2 regions of the Streptomyces sp. NPDC050564 genome follow, and region 2 is predicted to be linked to the other one. Evidence: riboswitches for the same ligand, from Rfam matches in the RefSeq annotation. Region 2 holds a riboswitch; the other holds the start of a gene.

Region 1 (4,813 bases), on a different contig from region 2:
ACCAGGACCAGGTGCACGTCCGTGCCACCGGACAGGACGTCCACACCGACGGCCTTGACGTCGTCCTGGACCAGGCGCTCGGCCAGGATCCGGGCGCCGTCGAGGGTGCGCTGCTGGCGCTCCTTGAAGTCGTCCGAGGCGGCGACCTTGAAGGAGACGGCCTTGGCGGCGATCACGTGCTCCAGCGGACCACCCTGCTGACCCGGGAAGACCGCGGAGTTGATCTTCTTGGCCAGCTCGGCCGTCGAAAGGATCACGCCACCGCGCGGGCCGCCCAGCGTCTTGTGGGTGGTGGTCGTGACGACGTGGGCGTGCGGCACCGGGTTCGGGTGCAGGCCCGCCGCCACCAGGCCGGCGAAGTGCGCCATGTCGACCATGAGGTACGCGCCGACCTCGTCCGCGATCCGGCGGAACTCGGCGAAGTCCAGCTGGCGCGGGTACGCCGACCAGCCCGCCACGATCAGCTTCGGCTTGGACTCCTTGGCGAGGCGCTCGACCTCGGCCATGTCGACCTGACCGGTCTGGTCGTTCACGTGGTACGCGACCACGTTGTAGAGCTTGCCGGAGAAGTTGATCTTCATACCGTGGGTCAGGTGCCCGCCGTGCGCGAGGTTCAGACCCATGATGGTGTCGCCCGGCTTGAGCAGCGCGAACATCGCGGCAGCGTTGGCCTGGGCGCCCGAGTGAGGCTGCACATTGGCGTGCTCGGCGCCGAAGAGCGCCTTGATGCGGTCGATGGCGATCTGCTCGACCACGTCGACGTGCTCGCAGCCGCCGTAGTAGCGGCGGCCGGGATAGCCCTCGGCGTACTTGTTGGTCAGGACGGAGCCCTGGGCCTCCATGACCGCTACCGGAGCGAAGTTCTCCGAGGCGATCATCTCCAGGGTGGACTGCTGGCGGTGCAGCTCGGCGTCGACGGCGGCGGCGACGTCCGGGTCCAGCTCGTGCAGGGGCATGTTCAGAAGCGACATGTTCTACGACCTCTCAGCCGGCGGAAAAGGCGGTGTACTCGTCGGCGGAGAGCAGGTCGGCCGGCTCCTCCGCGACGCGCACCTTGAACAGCCAGCCGCCCTCGAAGGGCGCGGAGTTCACCAGCGACGGGTCGTTGACCACGTCTTCGTTGATCTCGGTGATCTCGCCGTTGACCGGGGAGTACAGGTCGCTGACCGACTTCGTCGACTCCAGCTCGCCGCAGGACTCACCCGCGGTCACCGTGGAACCGACCTCCGGAAGCTGGGCGTAGACGACATCGCCGAGCGCGTTGGCCGCGAACTCGGTGATGCCGACCGTCGAGACGCCGTCCTCGGCGACCGACAGCCACTCGTGCTCCTTGCTGTAGCGCAGCTGCTGGGGGTTGCTCATGGCCTGAATTCTCCTGTACGCGGGGGAGTGCTGGTGAATGGGGGACTGCTGGACCTGCCGATGAGCAGGGAAGAAGCGCGCGGTGTCGCTTTTGGCTACTTCTGGACCGCGCTCAGTCTCTACTTCTGACGCTTGTAGAACGGCAGCGCCACGACCTCGTACGGCTCGTGGCTGCCCCGGATGTCCACACCGACTCCGGCCGTGCCCGGAGCGGCGTGCGCGGCGTCGACGTACGCCATCGCGATGGGCTTGCCCAGCGTGGGGGAGGGGGCGCCGGAGGTGATCTCGCCGATCACCTTGCCCTCGGCGACGACCTGGTACCCGGCGCGCGGGACGCGACGGCCCTCGGCGATCAGGCCGACGAGCACCCGCGGCGGGTTCTCGGCGGCGCGCTCGGCGGCGGCCTGCAGGGCGGTACGCCCCACGAAGTCGCCGTCCTTCTCGAACTTCACGACCCGCCCGAGCCCGGCGTCGAAGGGGGTCAGCGAGGTGTTCAGCTCATGCCCGTACAGCGGCATGCCCGCTTCCAGGCGCAGCGTGTCGCGGCAGGACAGACCGCAGGGGACCAGGCCGACGCCCTCGCCGGCCTCGGTCAGCGCCTGCCACAGCTCGACGGCGTGCTCCGGCTTCACGAACAGCTCGAACCCGTCCTCGCCGGTGTAGCCGGTACGCGCGATCAGCGCCGGGACGCCCGCGACCGTGCCGGGCAGACCCGCGTAGTACTTGAGGCCGTCCAGGTCGGCGTCGGTGAGCGACTTCAGGATGCCGGGGGACTCGGGGCCCTGCACGGCGATCAGCGCGTACGCGTCACGGTCGTCGCGCACCGACGCGTCGAAACCCGCGGCACGCTCCACCAAGGCGTCCAGCACGACCTGCGCGTTGGAGGCGTTGGCGACGACCATGTAAGCGGTGTCGGCCAGCCGGTACACGATCAGGTCGTCGAGGATGCCACCGTCCGCCTGGCAGATCATGGTGTAGCGGGCGCGGCCCACGCCGACGGAGGCGATGTTGCCGACGAGGGCGTGGTTCAGGAGCTCGGCCGCCTGCGGGCCGGAGACGGTGATCTCGCCCATGTGCGAGAGGTCGAAGAGACCGGCCTTCGTACGGACGGCGAGGTGCTCGTCGCGCTCGGAGCCGTAGCGCAGGGGCATGTCCCAGCCTGCGAAGTCGGTCATCGTCGCGCCGAGCGAACGATGCAGGGCATCGAGCGCGGTGTGACGGGGTGCGTTGCTGCTCATCGGTGGGGCTCCCAAGGCATGACGGCGAGGTCGTTCCTCCCCATCTGTCATCGGAACCTGAGAGGTTCATCACGACCCCGCGAAACGGTGGTCCTGACTTGCACCTTGGGTGGAGCCACTGGTCAGCGGCCCGCTTTTCAGATGTGCCTCGCCCGCGCGGTAACGGGGCCTGAGAGATTCAAGGGAGGGACTTGCTCCTTCGGCGCCCCGGCACGTCGTACGTGACCGGGAACTCTCCCGCGCGGATTCAAGCGGCCGGTATGCAGTTGGCGCGCACATCATTGCACGCGCCGTCCGATCCCGGCACTCCGCATCTGTAACCGGCCTGTGGCAGTCCGAGTACGCAAACAAGAAGCACCGCGCATTACCTTCTCTTTACACTCGACGGGGATGGGACTCCAGACCCAAGGGGAGGACGATCACGGTGAACAGGACCACGGCGTACGCCACGACCTCGGGCATCGCGCTGCCCAAGCAGCCCGCCGCCCCGGCCCGGGTGGCGTGCGGCCCGCTGCCGACGGCCGTCGTCCGCGACCTCAGGGACCGCGCGGGACACAGCCCGCACGGGCTGCACTTCGGTGCGTCCGACCTCGTCGTGGTCACCGGGCTGCCCGGCAGCGGCAAGTCGACGCTGATGCGCCGGGCCGTCACGGGCGCGCGCATCGACTCCCAGGACACCCGCGACCGCTGGGACGAGCGGATAATCCGTTGGCTGCCGTACGCGGTCTACCGCCCCCTGGTCCGCGTCGCGCACTACGCCGGACTGCGCCGCGCCCTGCGCTCCGGTGCCGGAGTCGTCGTGCACGACTGCGGTACGCAGGCCTGGGTGCGCCGCTGGCTCGCCCGCGAGGCCCGGCGCCGGGGCGGTGCGCTGCACCTGCTGCTGCTCGACGTCACACCGGGAACCGCCCTCGAGGGCCAGCGCGAGCGCGGCCGCGGCGTGTCGCGATACGCGTTCGCACGCCACCGCGGCGCGGTCACCCGACTGCTGCGCTCCGTGGAGAAGGGCGACCTGCCGGAGGGCTGCGGCTCGGCGGTCCTCATCGACCGGGAGGCGGCGGACGTGCTGCGCCGGATTGACTTCGGCGGTTGAAGGACCGTACGAGCCGACGGCGACCCTCTCGTACGAAACAGGCGTACGAGAGGGTCGTACGAGCCCACTAACCTAGCCAGCCGGAACACCGGAGCACCCGAACAGCGGTTCACAGCAGGCGGTAGACAGATGGACTTCCCCGACTTCCCGGCACAGGCGCACCCCCATCCGCACGGCGGATGGCCAGGCAGCGAACTGGAGGAGGTGCTGTCGGCCTCCCTCGGCGTGCCCTCGGCGGGTGCCCGCATCGTCGAGGTCCTCGGCCGCAGCTTCGTGTGGGTGCCCCTGCCGAACGGCGGCGGTCCGCAGTCCGGCCCGCTCGACCTGCCCACCCTGGAGATCGAGGGCCAGGCGTACGTCCCCGTCTTCAGCTCCGAGGAGCAGTTCCGCCAGGTCACCGGCGGCCTCATGTCGTACACGATCGCGCCAGCCGTCGAGTTCGCCCGCGGGCTGCCCCCGCAGGTCGGCATCGCGGTCAACCCGGACGGCGTGGTCGGCGTACCGCTGCCGCCGCTCGCCGTCGCCGAGCTGTGCCGGGCCGGACGGACCCCGCTGGACGGGCCCGCGAGCGGCGGCCGGGTGCGGCTGTTCGAGCCCGACTGGCAGGAGGACCCGGTGGACTTCCTGTCGGCCGCCTCCGCCGAGTTCGCCGAGACCGGCGTCGTGCTGACCGCCCGCCGCTGCCTGGCCGCCATCGAGACCGCCGACCCGGTCATGTTCATCGGCGTGGAACTCTCCCAATGGGAGGGCGATCTGCGGGCGCTGCCCATGGAGGCACTGGGCCGCGCACTGGGCAGGGTCGCGGTGCAGTGGCCGGTGAACCTCGTCCTCCTGGACGTGGCCCAGGACCCGGTGGGTGAATGGCTGCGCGCCCAGGTGCGGCCCTTTTATCAACACGGCCACTAGGAGCGCCCCGTCAGGGGCGCCGGCTGTGGCATCGTGCGGCTCCGTGGCGTGGGCGCGGTCGACCACGATGAGCCGCGGCCACTGGATGCAGGAAGCCCCGGGCTCTTGGGCGGTTCCTGCAGGCGGCTCCACTTAAGCTGGTTTCATATCCGGGGCAACTTCTCGAAGGGGCGGTACAGGTGAGCGCCAGCGGCACCGCGGCCGGGCAGGTCGA
Region 2 (4,813 bases):
AAGCCGAGCCTGCGCGGGAAAGCGGTCGTCGTGGGCGGGCTCGGGCCGCGCGGAGTCGTCGCCACCGCCTCGTACGAGGCCCGCGTCTTCGGAGTGCACTCGGCGATGCCCATGGCCCAGGCGCGCCGGCTCGCGCCGAACGCCGCGTATCTGGTGCCGCGCTTCGGGCTCTACCGCGAGGTCAGCGAGCAGGTCATGGGACTGCTGCGGGGCCTTTCGCCGCTCGTGGAACCGCTGAGCCTGGACGAGGCCTTCGTGGACCTCGAAGCGGGGGGAACGGCCTGGGACGAAGGCTCGGCGCGGCTGGCAGGGGTCAAGCTGCGCGCGGACATCCGGGCCGTCACGGGGCTCACGGGATCTGTGGGGCTCGCCGCTTCCAAGATGCTCGCGAAGATCGCCTCGGAACAGGCCAAGCCCGACGGTCTGGTCGTGATAGAGCCGGGGACCGAGCGGGCGCTGCTGGGGCCGATGTCGGTGCGTACGCTGCCGGGCGTGGGGCCCGCGACCGGGGACCATCTGCGGCGTGCCGGGATCACCACCGTCGACGAGATCGCCGAGGCGGGCGAGGACGAGCTCGTACGGCTCCTGGGGAAGGCGCATGGGCACGCGCTGTACGCGATGGCGTTGGCCCACGACGAGCGGCCCGTGGTGGCCGAGCGGGAGACCAAGTCGGTGTCGGTCGAGGACACGTACGACGTGGACATCCATGACCGGGTGCGGGTCGGCCTGGAGGTGCAGCGGCTCGCCGACCGGTGTGTGCGGCGGCTCCGTGGGGCGGGGCTGTCGGGGCGGACCATCGTCCTGAAGGTGCGCAGGTACGACTTCTCGACGCTGACCCGGTCCGAGACGCTGCGGGGGCCCACGGACGATTCGACGGTCGTGCGGGAGGCCGCCGCGCGGCTTTTGGAGGCGGTGGACACGACCGGTGGCGTACGACTGCTGGGTGTGGGCGTGACCGGGCTCGCCGACTACACGCAGGAGGACCTGTTCGCGCAGGCGCATGCGCAGGCGCAGGCCGCCGTGGGGGAGCCGGCGGTCCAGGAGCATTCCGCGGAGGAGACGCCGCAGGAGTCCTCCGAGGAGCATGTGCCACCCGCCGAGCGGAGGTGGCCTGCGGGGCACGACGTGCGGCATGCCGAGTTCGGGCACGGATGGGTGCAGGGCAGCGGCCTCGGGCGGGTCACCGTGCGGTTCGAGACGCCGTACTCCGAGCCCGGGCGCGTACGGACGTTCCGGACCGACGATCCGGAGCTGGAGCCGGCGGAACCGCTGCCTCTGGTGGAACGAAGACCGGGGGATCCGGAGCCCCGGGTTGCGGACCCCGGACCTCAGGCGTCCTCCGTGCCCGCGAGTCGGCCGAAGTCGCGGTCCGGCGGGGGCGGAGCGGGCGCCACGTCGAGACCGTAGTGGTGGTAGAGCTGGAGTTCCTGCTCGGGAGAGAGGTGGCGTCCGACGCCGAAGTCGGGGGCGTCCTTGATCAGGGCTCGGTCGAAGGGGATGCGAAGGGCGCCCTCGACGAGTTCACTGGGCTCCAGGGGCACGAAGGCGTCCCTGCTGAACAGGCCTGTGCGTATGGCCGCCCACTCCGGGATCCCGGTCGCGTCGTCGAGGTAGACCTCGTCGATCGTGCCGATCTTGGTGCCATTGCGGTCGAACGCCTTGCGGCCGATCAGGTTGCGCGGATCGATGTCGGTCTGCACGGTCCCTCCTCTTGGTCGCAACTCATCCGTAAGCACTACAAAAGAGCACATTCAGGAAGGCGGCCACTCGAAGGTTCGGCTCTTGTCCTCGCTGGTAGGCTGGCAGGCGGCTGCTGACCCCGTGCGGGAGAGTCCTCCATGCTTCATCGGAGGCGCCGAAGGAGCAAATCCTCCCCGGAATCTCTCAGGCTCACGTACCGCACGGACGAGGTCACTCTGGAAAGCAGGGCGGGCGTCGATGGCCTCCGCTCTCACCGACGGTGAAAACCGGGTCGTCAGCGGACGGTCCGGTGAAACTCTCAGGTTGAGATGACAGAGGGGGAGGCCGTCGGGGTGCCCGTGCCGGGGTGCCCCTCGAAGGTCGCGTCAGACCAGGAGGCCTCCGCAATGACCGCCCATCGCATCCCGCTCTCCGAGCTCGAACAGGGAATCCCCTTCGAGCAGCGCCACATCGGGCCCGACTCCGAGGCACGGGCCAAGATGCTCGCGCACGTCGGGTACGGCTCGCTCGACGAGCTGACGGCCGCCGCGGTCCCGGACGTCATCAAGAACGCCGACGCCCTCGACCTGCCGGGCGCGCGCACCGAGGCCGAGGTGCTGGCCGAGCTGCGCTCCCTCGCGGACCGCAACCAGGTGCTCGACTCGATGGTCGGCCTCGGCTACTACGGCACGTTCACGCCGCCGGTGATCCTGCGCAACGTCATGGAGAACCCGGCCTGGTACACCGCGTACACGCCGTACCAGCCGGAGATCTCGCAGGGCCGTCTCGAGGCGCTGCTGAACTTCCAGACCGTGGTCGCCGAGCTGACCGGGCTGCCGACCTCCGGCGCCTCGCTGCTCGACGAGGGCACCGCCGCCGCCGAGGCGATGGCACTGTCCCGGCGCATGGGCAAGAACAAGAAGGGTCTGTTCCTGGTCGACGCGGACGCCCTGCCGCAGACCATCGCCGTCATCGAGACCCGCGCCGAGCCGACCGGCGTCGAGGTCGTCGTGGCGGACCTCAGCGAGGGCATCCCCGCCGAGATCGCCGAGCGCGAGATCAACGGCGTAATGATCCAGTACCCGGGCGCCTCCGGTGCCGTACGCGACCTCAAGCCGATCATCGAGCAGGCGCACGAGCTGGGCGCGGTCGTCACCGTCGCCGCCGACCTGCTCGCCCTGACCCTGCTCACCTCGCCCGGCGAGTTCGGCGCCGACATCGCGGTCGGTACGACACAGCGCTTCGGTGTGCCGATGGGCTTCGGCGGGCCGCACGCCGGATACATGGCGGTGCGCGAGACCTTCGCGCGCAGCCTTCCGGGGCGACTGGTCGGCGTGTCCGTCGACGCGGACGGGCACAAGGCGTACCGCCTGGCCCTGCAGACGCGTGAGCAGCACATCCGCCGCGAGAAGGCGACCAGCAACATCTGTACGGCTCAGGTGCTGCTCGCGGTGATGGCCGGTATGTACGCCGTCTACCACGGTCCTGAGGGCCTGACGACCATCGCGAAGCGTACGCACCGGTACGCCACGATCCTCGCCGCGGGTCTGACGGCGGGCGGGGTCGAGGTCGTGCACGGCGCGTACTTCGACACGCTGACCGTGCGGGTGCCGGGCAAGGCCGCCGACGCCGTCGCCGCCGCGCGCGAGGGCGGTGTCAACCTCCACCTCGTGGACGCCGACCACGTGTCGATCGCCTGCGACGAGACCACCACGCGCAAGCAACTGGCCGCCGTATGGACCGCGTTCGGCGTCGAGGGCGACATCGAGGCGCTGGACGTGACGGCGCAGGACACGCTGCCGGCCGAGCTGCTGCGCACCGACGGCTACCTCGCCCACCCGGTCTTCCACCAGCACCGCTCCGAGACCGCGATGCTGCGCTACCTGCGCAAGCTCTCCGACCGCGACTACGCGCTCGACCGCGGCATGATCCCGCTGGGCTCCTGCACGATGAAGCTCAACGCGACCACGGAGATGGAGCCGGTCACCTGGCCCGAGTTCGGCCAGATGCACCCCTTCGCGCCCGCCGAGCAGGCGCAGGGCTACCTCACGCTCATCCGTGAGCTGGAGGAGCGGCTCGCCGAGGTCACGGGCTACGACAAGGTCTCGCTCCAGCCCAACGCCGGCTCGCAGGGCGAGCTGGCCGGTCTGCTGGCCGTGCGTGGCTACCACCGCGCCAACGGCGACGCGCAGCGCACCGTCTGTCTCATCCCGTCCTCCGCGCACGGCACGAACGCCGCGAGCGCCGTGATGGCCGGCATGAAGGTCGTGGTCGTCAAGACCTCGGACGACGGCGAGATCGACGTCGAGGACCTGCGCGCCAAGATCGAGCAGTACCGCGACGAGCTGGCGGTGCTGATGATCACCTACCCCTCGACGCACGGTGTGTTCGAGGAGCATGTCGCCGACATCTGCGCGCAGGTGCACGAGGCCGGCGGTCAGGTCTACGTCGACGGCGCCAACCTCAACGCGCTGGTGGGCCTCGCCAAGCCGGGCCACTTCGGCGGTGACGTCTCGCACCTCAACCTGCACAAGACGTTCTGCATCCCGCACGGCGGCGGCGGTCCGGGCGTCGGCCCGGTCGGAGTGCGCGCGCACCTGGCGCCCTATCTGCCGAACCACCCGCTGCAGCCCGCGGCGGGTCCCGACACCGGTGTCGGCCCGATCTCGGCCGCTCCCTGGGGCTCCGCGGGCATCCTGCCGATCTCGTGGGCGTACGTCCGGCTCATGGGCGGCGAGGGCCTCAAGCGGGCCACGCAGGTGGCGGTGCTGTCCGCCAACTACATCGCCAAGCGCCTGGAGCCGCACTACCCGGTGCTCTACACCGGTCCGGGCGGGCTCGTCGCGCACGAGTGCATCATCGACCTGCGCCCGCTGACCAAAGCGACCGGCGTCACTGTCGACGACATCGCCAAGCGCCTGATCGACTACGGGTTCCACGCGCCGACGATGTCGTTCCCGGTGGCCGGCACGCTGATGATCGAGCCGACCGAGTCCGAGGACCTGGGCGAGCTCGACCGGTTCTGCGACGCGATGATCGCGATCCGCGCGGAGATCGAAAAGGTCGGCTCGGGCGAGTGGGCGGCGGAGGACAACCCGCTGCGGGGTGCGCCGCACACGGCCGCCGCGCTCGG

The links. Region 2 has a riboswitch for glycine ahead of gcvP (aminomethyl-transferring glycine dehydrogenase). Riboswitches for the same ligand answer to the same signal wherever they lie in the genome.
Region 1: it holds a riboswitch for glycine, as region 2 does, so the genes downstream of both, gcvT (glycine cleavage system aminomethyltransferase GcvT) here and gcvP (aminomethyl-transferring glycine dehydrogenase) in region 2, are expected to answer to the same signal.

What each region holds. Positions count from the first base shown of each region.
Region 1 is NZ_JBITGS010000011.1:238,941-243,753, reverse strand. Features, by position in the region: gene glyA (serine hydroxymethyltransferase) at 1-971, opposite strand, end outside; gene gcvH (glycine cleavage system protein GcvH) at 985-1,362, opposite strand; gene gcvT (glycine cleavage system aminomethyltransferase GcvT) at 1,482-2,600, opposite strand; glycine riboswitch at 2,748-2,850, opposite strand; gene ACIBK0_RS19780 (AAA family ATPase) at 3,019-3,693, shown strand; gene ACIBK0_RS19775 (enhanced serine sensitivity protein SseB) at 3,823-4,599, shown strand; gene ACIBK0_RS19770 (enhanced serine sensitivity protein SseB C-terminal domain-containing protein) at 4,779-4,813, shown strand, end outside.
Region 2 is NZ_JBITGS010000009.1:301,037-305,849, reverse strand. Features, by position in the region: gene ACIBK0_RS17310 (DNA polymerase IV) at 1-1,407, shown strand, start outside; gene ACIBK0_RS17305 (PRC-barrel domain-containing protein) at 1,329-1,700, opposite strand; glycine riboswitch at 1,815-1,910, shown strand; gene gcvP (aminomethyl-transferring glycine dehydrogenase) at 2,088-4,813, shown strand, end outside.